Linked DNA regions of Xanthobacter dioxanivorans. Each later gene encodes a partner of the first gene's protein in a complex. Links are inferred from orthologs where the notes say so. Each region holds a gene or a part of one and is shown in the gene's direction. Other genes may lie near its edges.

Region 1 (5,858 bases):
CGGCCACGGCCACCTCGTGGTTGTTGTCGAGCTGCGCCGCCTGGGCCGTCAGCAGGTGGGTCAGCGGCTCATGGGGCAAGAACTTCACCGCCTCCGCCCGCGCGTGGCGGACGGCGGCATGGTCGCCGATGCCCACCGCCAGCAGGCCGCGCGACACCGCGTTCCAGCCCTTCTCGCGCCGCCGGCGGCGCGAGAAGGCGGCGAGGAGCTTCGGCGAGCGCACGAGGACGGACAGAAGCCGCCACAAAAGGAGCAGCAGCCCGGTGATCACCGCGAACACCGCGAGGGCCACCGGCACGGTGGTCTCCACCCGCCAGCCCTGCCAGACGACGGCGATCTCGCCCGGCCGATCGGCGAGCCAGGACGCGCCGAAGGCGATGGCGACGAGGACGAGAAGGAACAATACGAGGCGGATCACGGCACCTTCCCCGAAATGGCGGCGAGCTGCTGCTGGTAGAGTGTGCCGGCGACACGCACCGCCTGGGCCCGCGCCTCGATGTCGCGAACGACGGACAGGCGCGCCAGCACGCCTTCCGGCAGTTGCCTCAACGTGCGCAGGGCCTCCTCCAGCTGGCCGGCCTTCACCTGGGCGACGGCGGCTTTGAGGAGCGCTTCCGCATCGATCGCGCCGGGGCCGGCGGCGGGGCGCACCTTCACCAGGCTCTCGGCAGAGGCCATCAGCCGATCGAGCAGGGAGGCGGAGGGCGTCGCCGGCGCGGGGGCCAGCGCGCCGAATGCGGTGGCGCCTTCCTGCGCCAGGCGTGCGGCGAGCTTCGCCGGCGGGGCGAAGCCCTCCGCAGCGGCGGCGGAAAAGGGGGCGAGCTGGCCGGCGCCGGCGCCGAGCGTGGTGCGCGCGGCGGCGAGCTCCGCCGCGAAGGGCCGGCCGGAGACGACCGCGTCGCGGAAGGTGGCGAGCACCACCAGCCCGGCCGCGGCGCGGTTGAAGGCGGTGGCGGTGGCGGCGGCGTCCTCGATCTGCGTCTTCAGGGCATCGAGGCGTGGCCCGACGGCGTCGATGCGGGCACCAAGCGCCAGAACCTGCGCGCCGGCCTGCTGGGCGCCGGAAGCGGCCGTGGCGGCAGCGGTCTGGAGGCCCGCCTGCGCCGTGCGCAGCGCCTCGATCTCGCGGGTTGCGGCGGCGAGGGTGGCCCGGGCGGCCTCGGATGCAGCCTTCAGCTCGTCCACCGTTTTCACCAATCCGGGCGGCACAGCCGGCGCGGTCGGGGCGGCAGGAGCCGGCACGGGCGCCGGCGCGGCCTTGAGGCCGGCGACCGTGGCTTCAAGGCTCTTCAGCGCCGCCTCACTGCGTTCCAGCCGCTCGGAAAGTGCCGCGAGCGCCTTCGGATCGGCGGCGGGGCGCGCCTCGAGGGCGGCGATGCGGCTCTGGAGCGGAGACACATCCATGGGTGACGGCGCGGGCGCCGACACCGTCGGCGGCAGCGCCGCAGGCGCCTTTTCCGGCAGCGCATACCACAGGCCGCCGGCCACGCCGCCACCGGCGACGGCACCAGCGAGAAGGGCCGCGACGAACGCTCCGGCGCCCGAGCGGGCCGGCGGGACGGGTGCGGCGGCGGGCGCAAGCGCCTCTTCGGCCACCTGCTCGGCGCTCTTCGTCTCGAACGGGGCCTCGGCCGCCTCCAGGCCGGAGGGACTCGCCACCGCGGTGTCGGTCTCGAACGGTGCGGCGTCGCCGCTGGATGCCGAAGTTTCGGGCGCCGCCGGCGCAGCATCGGCCGGGGGCGTGTCCGCGACGGCCTCGGCCTTCAGGTCGAGCGTGGGTGGGGTGCGGGCCGGGCGGGAGACGAAGTCCTCCGCCTTTGGATGGTCGCTCGCCGGATCGTCGCGCACCATGGGCGTCCCTCGTGCCTCCCTCGTGAGATCTGATCCGCGTTCCGGTCCGGGATAGACCGCCCCGCGTCACGCCGCAACAGCCCGGCGTGCCGACGCCCGTCACAGCCCCGTCACAGCAGGGCGAAAAGCGCATCCTCGTTGGGGGCGGCGGCCACCTCCACCTTCAGCCCCGCCTTCACCAGCGGCTCGGCCACCTGCTCGGACAGGCACAGTTCGCGCACGCGGGCCAGTTCGCCGGTGAGGCCCGCCGCGGCGACGCACCGCAGCAGGGTCTTGACCGTCCTTTGGGACAAGTGCAGCGCCGCCGTGACGGTTCCTGCGGCGAGCGCGGCGCGGGCCTCCTCGGACAATGCGTCGGCGGGCTCGGCCGCATAGATGATGGCGAGGTCCAGGGTGATGCCCGGTGCCGCCAACAGGGCCTGAAGGTCCGCCGCCCGGTCCTCGCCGGCGGGGTTCAGCACCCGCGCGCCGGATGGGAGCGCGGCGGCGATGCGTCCGGCCAGGGCCGAGGCGTCGCCATCGCAGTCCGCCACCTGGGTGAAGCCGGCCGCGCGGGCTTCCTTGGCGGTGCGCGGCCCCACCGCGAACGCCGGCAGATGAAAGAAGCGCTGCCCTTCCGGATGGGTGGCGAACGCCTTCACCCCGTTGATGGAGGTGAAGGCCACCGCATCGAACGGGCCTTCGGGCAACGGCGTCCGGGTCGGCGCGATGCGCAGCATGGGATCGACCGTCACCCCATGCCCGAGCGCGCGCAGGCGCTGGGCCGTCTGGGAGGCGGCGGGCTCCGGCCGGGTGACGAGAACATGCATGGGTCACTCTCAATCCGCTTCAAGAAACGGGGCAGAACATGGCTTTTGTGGGCAGATCGAAATGACCTGCCGGCGGCGCGCAACCAGATCCCTTGCCGCGCCGCGTTCCCCTCACAGGCCCAGCAGCCGGGCCGGCGCGCTCGCCCGCAGCGTGGCGCCACATTCCGTTCCGAGGCGGGCGGCATCGACGATGGGCGCCCGCGCCTCGATCTCCGCCGCATCGGAGCCGTCGGGCACCAGCACGAGGCCGCGCAGGCGCACCTCCCGCCCCTCCACCGTGGCAAGGCCCGCGATGGGGGTGCGACACGAGCCGTCGAGGGCGGACAGGAAGGCGCGCTCGGCATCGAGGGCGATGCCGGTATCCCGGCAGGCGATGGCGGCGATGGCCGCGTTGGTGTCCGGATCGTCGATGCGGCATTCGATCGCCACCGCCCCCTGCCCCACCGCCGGCAGGAAATCCGCCGGATCGAGCAGCGCGCTCGCGGCTTCGGCGAGGCCAAGGCGGGTCAGGCCGGCCAGCGCCAGCAGGGTGGCGTCGAACTCGCCATCCTTCACCTTGGCGAGGCGGGTGTGGACGTTGCCGCGCAGCAATTCCACCTTGAGATCCGGCCGCAGGCGCCGCAATTGCGCCTCGCGCCGGAGCGAGGCGGTGCCGATGCGCGCGCCGGCGGGAAGATCATCGAGCCCCGCCCCCTCCTTCAGGATGAGGGCGTCGCGCACGTCCGCCCGTGGCAGATAGCCGGCAAGGTGCAGGCCCTCCGGCAGGAAAGTCGCCACGTCCTTCGCCGAATGCACGGCCAGGTCCACCCGGCCGTCCAGCAGCGCTTCCTCGATCTCCTTGGTGAACAGGCCCTTGCCCCCCGCCTCCGACAGCGCGCGGTCCTGGATCTGGTCGCCGGAGGTGCGGATGACAGAGATGGCGATCGCCTCCGCCGGCACCTTCAGCGCCGCCGAAAGGGCGGCCTGCACGGCATGGGCCTGCCACAGTGCCAGCGGACTGCCGCGCGTGCCGATGGTGAGGCGCGGCCTCACGGACGCGGGTTCGGATTTCGGTGTGTCGCTCATTCGTAATCTCGCGCGGGGCCGCGTACAATGCGCGAGGGAATCGAAATGGGATAGAGCGGCGTTCCGGCGCAGCGCGGGACGTTCTGGAGGGACAGGGTTTGGCCGATCTTCTGGTTCTCGGCATCGAGACCACCTGCGACGAGACCTCTGCGGCCGTGGTGGCGCGCTCGCCTTCGGGAGCGTCCGACATCCGCTCCAACGTCATCCGCTCGCAGGTGGAAATCCACTCGCCCTATGGCGGCGTGGTGCCGGAGATCGCCGCGCGCGCCCATGTGGAAATCCTCGATCATGTGATCGCCGAGGCCATGCGGCAGGCGAACGTGGACTATTCCGAGCTCTCGGGCGTCGCAGCGGCGGCGGGCCCGGGGCTCATCGGCGGGGTCATCGTCGGCCTCACCACCGCCAAGGCCATCGCGCTCGCGGCCAAGAAGCCGCTGGTGGCGGTGAACCATCTGGAGGCCCACGCGCTCACCGCCCGCCTCACCGACGGCGTCGCCTTCCCCTATCTGCTGCTGCTCGTCTCCGGCGGGCACACACAGTTGCTCGCGGTGGAGGATGTCGGCCGCTACACCCGCCTCGGCACCACGCTGGACGACGCGGTGGGCGAAGCCTTCGACAAGGTGGCGAAGATGCTGAGCCTGCCCTATCCCGGCGGGCCGCAGGTGGAGGCGCAGGCCAAGCTCGGCTATGCGGGGCGCTTCGCCTTCCCCCGCCCCATGCTGGGCCGGCGCGAGCCGGACTTCTCCCTCTCCGGCCTGAAGACCGCCGTGCGGCTGGAAGCCGACCGCCTTGCCCCGCTCACCGACGACGACGTGGCCGACCTGTGCGCCGGCTTCCAGGCGGCGGTGGTGGACCTGATCGCCGACCGGGTGCGCGCCGGCGCCCGCGCCTTCCGCGACCGGCTCGGGCGCGGGCCCACGGCCCTCGTGGCGGCGGGCGGCGTGGCGGCCAACGGCATGATCCGCGAGACACTGGCGAAGGTCGCCGCCGAGCTCAATGTCCGCTACGCCATGCCGACGCCGGCCCTGTGCACCGACAACGGCGCCATGATCGCCTGGGCGGGGGCGGAACGCCTCGCCCGCGGCCTCCGCGACAAGCTGGACGTGAGCCCACGCGCCCGCTGGCCGCTGGATCCGGCCGCCGCCGCATCCGCCAACGCCCGGGCCTGACCGGTGCCGTCTTCGGTCTTTCGGCGCATCGGCGTCATGGGCGCGGGCGCGTGGGGTACGGCGCTGGCCAACGCCGCCGCCCGCGCCGGACGCGATGTGGTGCTCTGGGGCCGCGACGGCGTCGCCATGGCCGAGATGGCGCGGCTGCGGGAGAACCGCGCGGACCTGCCCGGCATCGCCCTTGATCCGGCGGTCACGCCCACCGGTGACCTTGCCGCCGTCGCCGCTTGCGATGCGCTGCTGCTGGTGGTGCCGGCGCAGGCCTGCCGCGAGGCCCTCGAGCGCCTCGCGCCGCTGGCGCGTCCCGGCCTGCCGGTGATCTCGTGTGCCAAGGGCATCGAGCGCGGCAGCCGCGCTTTCATGAGCGAGGTGATCGCCGAGGTGATGCCGAAGGCGTCGCCGGCCGTGCTCTCGGGGCCGAGCTTCGCTTCCGACGTGGCGGCGGGACTGCCCACCGCCGTCACCCTTGCCGCCCGCGACGCGGCGCTGGCCGTGGCCGTCACCCGGGCGCTCGGCTCCCCGACGCTGCGGCTCTATCACTCCACCGACGTGCGCGGGGTGGAAATCGGCGGGGCGGCGAAGAACGTGCTGGCCATCGCCGCGGGCATCGTCGCCGGCCGCAGGCTCGGAGCGAGCGCGGCGGCGGCGCTGGTGGCGCGCGGCTTCGCCGAGCTGATGCGCTTCGGGCGGGCGTACGGGGCGAAGGCGGAGACCATCACCGGGCTTTCCGGCCTCGGCGACCTCATCCTCACCACGTCCGGCCCGCAATCGCGCAACTTCGCCTTCGGCCGCGCCCTGGGGGCCGGTGAGGCGGCGGGGGACAAGCTGGCGGAGGGCGCCTTCACCGCCGGCGTTCTGGTGGAGATGGCCGCGGCAAAGGGCGTGGACGTGCCGGTGAGCGCCGCGGTGGATGCGGTGCTCGGCGGGCGGATCTCCATCGACGACGCCATAGAGGCGCTCATGG
Region 2 (5,879 bases), 4.1 Mb from region 1 along the record:
GAAATCATCGGCGAAGGCGTGGTCGAGGTGCTGCAGGACGGATTCGGCTTCCTGCGCTCGCCGGAAGCCAATTATCTGCCCGGTCCCGACGATATTTACGTCTCTCCCTCGCAGATCCGCCGCTTCGGCCTGCGGACCGGCGACACGGTGGAGGGACAGATCCGCTCGCCGAAGGAAGGCGAGCGCTATTTCGCCCTTCTCAAGGTCAACACGATCAATTTCGAAGACCCCGAGAAGACCAAGCACAAGATCAACTTCGACAACCTCACGCCCCTCTACCCCGACGAGCGGCTCAAGCTCGAGCACGAGGAGACCCAGGGCAAGAAGGACTTTTCGGCGCGAATCATCGACATCGTCGCGCCCATCGGCAAGGGCCAGCGCGGGCTGATCGTCGCGCCGCCGCGCACCGGCAAGACGGTGCTGCTGCAGAACATTGCGAAATCCATCACCGCCAACCATCCGGAATGCTTCCTCATCGTGCTGCTCATCGACGAGCGGCCGGAAGAGGTTACCGACATGCAGCGCTCGGTGAAGGGCGAGGTGGTCTCTTCCACCTTCGACGAGCCGGCCTCGCGCCATGTCCAGGTCGCCGAGATGGTGATCGAGAAGGCCAAGCGCCTTGTGGAGCATGGGCGCGACGTGGTGATTCTCCTGGATTCTATCACCCGCCTCGGCCGCGCCTACAACACGGTGGTGCCGTCCTCCGGCAAGGTGCTGACCGGCGGCGTCGACGCCAACGCCCTCCAGCGGCCGAAGCGCTTCTTCGGCGCGGCGCGCAACATCGAGGAAGGCGGCTCGCTGACCATCATCGCCACGGCGCTCATCGACACCGGCTCGCGCATGGACGAGGTGATCTTCGAGGAGTTCAAGGGCACCGGCAATTCGGAAATCATCCTCGACCGCAAGGTCTCCGACAAGCGGGTGTTCCCGGCCCTCGACATCACCCGCTCCGGCACCCGCAAGGAAGAGCTCCTGGTTCCCGCGGACACGCTCAAGAAGATGTATGTTCTGCGCCGCATCCTCAATCCCATGGGCACGGTGGACGCCATCGAGTTCCTGCTGGACAAGCTGCGGCAGACGAAGACCAACGGCGATTTCTTCGATTCCATGAACACCTGAGGGTGGCCGCCGGTGGCCCGCCGCGGCCGCCCGTCCATCTGCCCAACCTCATGCCCCGGCTCCGCCGGGGCATTTGCTTTTGTGCCGCCTGTGGGCGGGCAACCGTCCGCGTGCCTTGGGACCACGCGCCGGGCACCGGCCGTGATCCTGGCCATCCGGAGCTGCAGACGCATCGGTCGGGACCTGCCAGGAACGCGGGACCTGCCGAAAACGAACCTGCCGGGAACGAAGGGGCAACCGGCGGATGCGACCGATTCGCCCTCTTTTCGTTCCGCCGCTGTTCTCCGTGCCGCGGCCGGGGCGTCCCGGATCGGCACACCGCCAGCCCATTGCGCGCGCCGTGCGGGTGCTGGCTGCCGGCCAGCGGCGCAGGCCCTTCGCCCGGTCCCTGCCGGGAGGGACGGAACAGACGGGCAACATCCGGGCGGCAGCGATTCGGCCGCCTTTCGTTCAGGCGGCGTTCCGGCTCGCCCGGCGCAGCGTGTCAATTCGGGACATTACCGGGGCCGGCCTTTCCGTTTGGCGACGGAGCCCCTATCTTCAAGACAAATGCGCGGGCCATGTTCCGCACCGTTCTTTTGAGGATTGGGCCATGTTCATTCAGACGGAAACCACGCCGAACCCCGCAACGCTCAAGTTCCTGCCTGGCCGTTCGGTCCTGGGAGACGGCACCCTTGATCTGCGCTCGGCCGAGGACGCGGACCTGTCGCCCCTCGCCCAGCGCCTGTTCGACGTGCGCGGCGTCTCCGCGGTGTTCCTGGGCTCCGATTTCGTCACCGTCACCAAGGCGGAGGCCGAATGGCCGCAGATCAAGCCGGCCATTCTCGGCGCCATCATGGAGCACTTCATGTCCGGTGCTCCGGTCCTGTCCGAGGGCGTGAAGCCGGATGCCCCGGATGCGGACGAGTTCTTCGAGGAGAAGGACGCGGAGGTCGTCGCCACCATCAAGGAGCTGCTCGACACCCGCGTGCGCCCGGCCGTGGCCAATGACGGTGGCGACATCACCTTCCGCGGCTTCAAGGAAGGCACCGTCTTCCTCAACATGAAGGGGTCCTGCTCCGGCTGCCCCTCCTCCACCGCGACGCTGAAGAACGGCATCGAGAACCTGCTCCGCCACTTCGTTCCCGAGGTCCTCGAGGTGCAGGCGGTATAAGAGAACGGTGCCATTAACCTTTCTCGAATGTGAGCGGGTCGGGTTGCTTCCCAACGTCCCGGTTTCGGTTGATCGTGGCGGCGATTGGGGCACCCGCGTTCATGTACGTTCTTGCCATAGACACGGCGCTCGGCGCCTGCTCCGCCGCGGTGCTCGACACCGAGGCGGATGCGATCGTTTCGGGTGATTCCCTGCTCATGGAGCGGGGTCACGCGGAAGCGCTGATCCCGCTCGTGGAGCAGGTAATGGCGGCGGCCGGGCTCGATTTCGAGCACCTGGCCCGCATCGCCGTGACCATCGGCCCCGGCAGCTTCACCGGCTTGCGCGTGGGGCTCTCCGCCGCCCGTGGCTTCGGCCTCACCGCCAACCGGCCGGTGGTGGGGGTCACCACCTTGGCTGCGCTCGCCGCACCCTACCTCGCCCAGGACGATGCCGTGCCCGTGGTCAGCGCCATCGACGCGCGGCATGGCCACGTCTATCTGCAGATGTTTGGCGTCGGCGCCCGCACCCTCATCGCCGCGCGGGTGACCAGCGTGCGCGAGGCGGCGCGCTCGGTGGCCATCGGCGCGGTGCGTCTGGTGGGGTCGGGAGCCCAGCTCGTCGCCGACGCGTGGCCGCCCTCCGAGCAGGAGCCGCTTTCGGTGGATGATGCAGCGGCCGCGGATGTGGCCTGGGTGGCCCGCCTCGGCGCGGTCGCGGATCCCGAGGCGGCGGAGCCGCGCCCGCTCTATCTGCGCGCGCCGGATGCCAAGCCCCAGGACAAGGCGCGCATCGCCCGCCGCTGATGTGCCCGCCATGATGCACCTCCTCGACCGTCTCTTTCCGCCACGACCGCCGCGCCTCAGGGAGGCCTGCGCCGACGACATCCCGCATCTTGCGGCGATTCACGCGCGCGCCTTTGCCCGTGGCTGGGGCGTCGATGAGTTCGAGCGCCTTCTGGCGGAGCGTGCCGTGAGGGCTCACGTCGCGTGTGGCGGCGGGCGCCGCGCGCCGGTCGGCTTCATCCTTTCCCATGTGGTGCCGCCGGAAGCCGAAGTGCTCACCGTGGCGGTGGTCACCGACCGGCGCCGGCGCGGCATCGGCCGGCTGCTGCTCTCCCACCACCTCGCCCGGCTCGCCAGCGAGGGCGTCACCACCTCGTTCCTCGAGGTGGAGGAAGCCAACGTCGCCGCCCTCGCCCTTTATCGCACCCTCGGCTACCGGGAGACCGGGCGGCGGCGCGGCTACTATGCGGGCGGCGCCGACGCGCTCATGCTGAGGCGCGATTTCTGAGACGGATGGCCCCCTTGCAGGGAAGGGACGGGAGGGCGATAAGGCAGCCAGTCCCCCCGCCGTCGTTCGGAGGTCGCGCTTGAGCGACAAGATCAGCGTCATCGAAGAGGCCTGCCTCGCCAAGGGCATGAGGATGACGGAACAGCGGCGCATCATCGCCCGCGTGCTGTCCGGCGCGCAGGACCATCCGGACGTGGAGGAACTCCACCGCCGTGCGGTCGCCATCGACGACAACATCTCCATCTCGACGGTCTACCGTACGGTGAAGATGCTGGAGGACGCCGGCATCATCGAGCGGCACGATTTCGGCGACGGCCGGGCCCGCTACGAGCAGATGCCCGACGAGCACCACGACCACCTCATCGACCTGCGCACCGGCCGGGTCATCGAGTTCCGCTCCGAGGAGATCGAAGCCCTCCAGGAGGCCATCGCCCGTCGCCTCGGCTTCAAGCTGCGGGGCCATCGGCTCGAACTCTATGCCGTCCCCCTCGACGAGGACGAGAAGCCGTGACATCCCCCGGCGGTGCCGGCGCCCGGGCCGCCCCCGGTGACGGCGCAGGCGTGGACGATCTTGGTCCCGAACGGCCGGCCCTGTCGCGCCTCCTCGACCGGCTGCGCATGGGCGCGGTGCTGGTGCTGGTGGCGGCGGTGACCATCGTCGGCATCCCGCTGCAGTGGCTTTCCCTGCGCCTGCGCCTGCCCGCCCGGCGCCGGATTCCGGTGCTCTACCACCGCCTGCTGCTGCGGCTGATCGGCGTGCGGGTGAGCGTCCGCGGCGCGCCGGCCTCCGGCCGCCCTCTGCTTCTTCTCGCCAATCACGCCTCCTGGCTGGACATATCGGTCGTCGGTTCGCTCACGCCTCTGTTCTTCGTGGCGAAGAGCGAGGTGGCCGGCTGGCCGGTCATCGGCCTTCTGGCCCGGTTCCAGCGCACCGTCTTCGTGGACCGCCAGCGCCGCCAGGCCACCGGCGAGGTGAACCGGGAGATCGCCAGCCGCCTGCACGAGGGCGATCCGGTGGTGCTCTTCGCCGAAGGCACCTCCAGCGATGGCAATCGGGTCCTGCCCTTCCGCACCGCCCTCGTGGGGGCGGTGCGCGAGGCGTTCGCGGCCACCGAGGAGGTGGTGGTGCAGCCCCTCGCCGTCGCCTATGTGCGGCTCCAGGGCGTGCCCATGGGACGCCGACACCGACCCGTCGCCGCCTGGTTCGGCGACATGTCGCTTGCCCCGCATCTTCTCGACGTGCTGCGGCAGGGCGCCCTCGACGTGGAGGTGACCTTCGGCGCGCCGCTGCAACTCGATGCCGCCCATGACCGCAAGAGCGTGACGCGGGCCTGCGAGGCGGCGGTGCGCCATATGTGCGCCCTCTCCCTCGCCGGCCGCGCCGGCTGAGGGGCCGTCGGCCCTTGTCTGCGGCCTCCGGCTGCGGCATCACCGCACCATGAGCTCTTCCCCCACCTGCCTCGCCGCCCTGGGCTTCGGCTATTGCGCCCGCCATCTGGCCGCACGGCACCCGGCCGCCTTCCCCCGCGTCATCGGGACGGCCCGGACGGCGGAGCGCCTCGCCGGCCTGCCGGCGGGCGTGGCGCCGCACCTGTTTGATGGTGAAAGCCTTTCGCAGGACCTGTCCCCGGCCCTGAAAGCGGCGGAGGTGCTGCTGGTATCGGCACCGCCGGACGAGCGGGGCGACCCGGTGTTGCGCTGCGCCCGGACGGTATTGGCGGAGGGGGGGCTGCGGCAGGTGGTCTACCTCACCACCCTCGGGGTCTATGGCGACCACGGCGGGGCATGGGTGGATGAGACGACCCCGCCGCGCGCCGGCAGCCCGCGGCTGGAGCGGCGCCTGAAGGCGGAGGAGGAATGGCTGGCCTTCGGCCGGGCGGGCGGCGTGCCGGTGGCGGTTCTGCGTCTCGCCGGCATCTACGGTCCCGGGCGCAACGCCCTGGTGCAGCTGAAGGCGGGGGAGGCGCGGCGCATCGACAAGCCGGGGCAGGTGTTCAACCGCATCCACGTGGACGACATCGCGCGCACCATCCTCGCCGTGGTGGACCAGCGCTTCGGCGGCATCGTCAACGTGACCGACGATCTGCCGGCTTCACCCGCCGATCCCATCGCCTATGCGGCGGAACTTCTCGGCGTGCCGGTGCCGCCCGCCATCCCCTTCGCCGAGGCGGCGCGCACCATGAGCCCCATGGCGCTCACCTTCTGGGCCGGCAACAAGCGTGTCGCCAACGCCCGGCTGAAGGACGAACTGGGGGTGCGCCTCGCCTTTCCCACCTACCGCGAAGGGCTGCGCGCGCTTCACGCGGCGGGGGCCTGAGCGCGCGCAAAGGTGAGA

What was found.
Region 2: the proteins of tsaD (region 1) and tsaB are in contact, whole or in part, in a solved structure (PDB 4WQ4), measured with the Escherichia coli proteins. The link is inferred for Xanthobacter dioxanivorans from one-to-one orthologs.

Annotation. Positions count from the first base shown.
Region 1 is NZ_CP063362.1:5,753,904-5,759,761, forward strand. What follows is about bases 2,948-5,858. They hold tsaD (tRNA (adenosine(37)-N6)-threonylcarbamoyltransferase complex transferase subunit TsaD), read left to right. Parts: upstream 2,948-3,823; coding sequence 3,824-4,894; downstream 4,895-5,858. Other genes in these bases: hemC (hydroxymethylbilane synthase), read right to left, coding at 2,948-3,725; EZH22_RS26825 (NAD(P)H-dependent glycerol-3-phosphate dehydrogenase), read left to right, coding at 4,931-5,858. Outside these bases: EZH22_RS26800 (heme biosynthesis protein HemY), read right to left, coding at 1-418; EZH22_RS26805 (COG4223 family protein), read right to left, coding at 415-1,851; EZH22_RS26810 (uroporphyrinogen-III synthase), read right to left, coding at 1,962-2,660; more of hemC, read right to left, coding at 2,772-2,947.
Region 2 is NZ_CP063362.1:1,616,695-1,622,573, reverse strand. Bases 1,284-4,215 are described here. They hold tsaB (tRNA (adenosine(37)-N6)-threonylcarbamoyltransferase complex dimerization subunit type 1 TsaB), read left to right. Parts: upstream 1,284-2,373; coding sequence 2,374-3,057; downstream 3,058-4,215. Other genes in these bases: EZH22_RS07680 (lysophospholipid acyltransferase family protein), read left to right, coding at 4,052-4,215; EZH22_RS07685 (Fur family transcriptional regulator), read left to right, coding at 3,672-4,055; rimI (ribosomal protein S18-alanine N-acetyltransferase), read left to right, coding at 3,068-3,544; EZH22_RS07700 (NifU family protein), read left to right, coding at 1,712-2,272. Also shown: transcription termination factor Rho, read left to right, coding at 1-1,119; more of EZH22_RS07680, read left to right, coding at 4,216-4,933; EZH22_RS07675 (SDR family oxidoreductase), read left to right, coding at 4,983-5,861; tRNA (guanine(46)-N(7))-methyltransferase TrmB, read right to left, coding at 5,843-5,879. UniProt on the Escherichia coli protein: Required for the formation of a threonylcarbamoyl group on adenosine at position 37 (t(6)A37) in tRNAs that read codons beginning with adenine.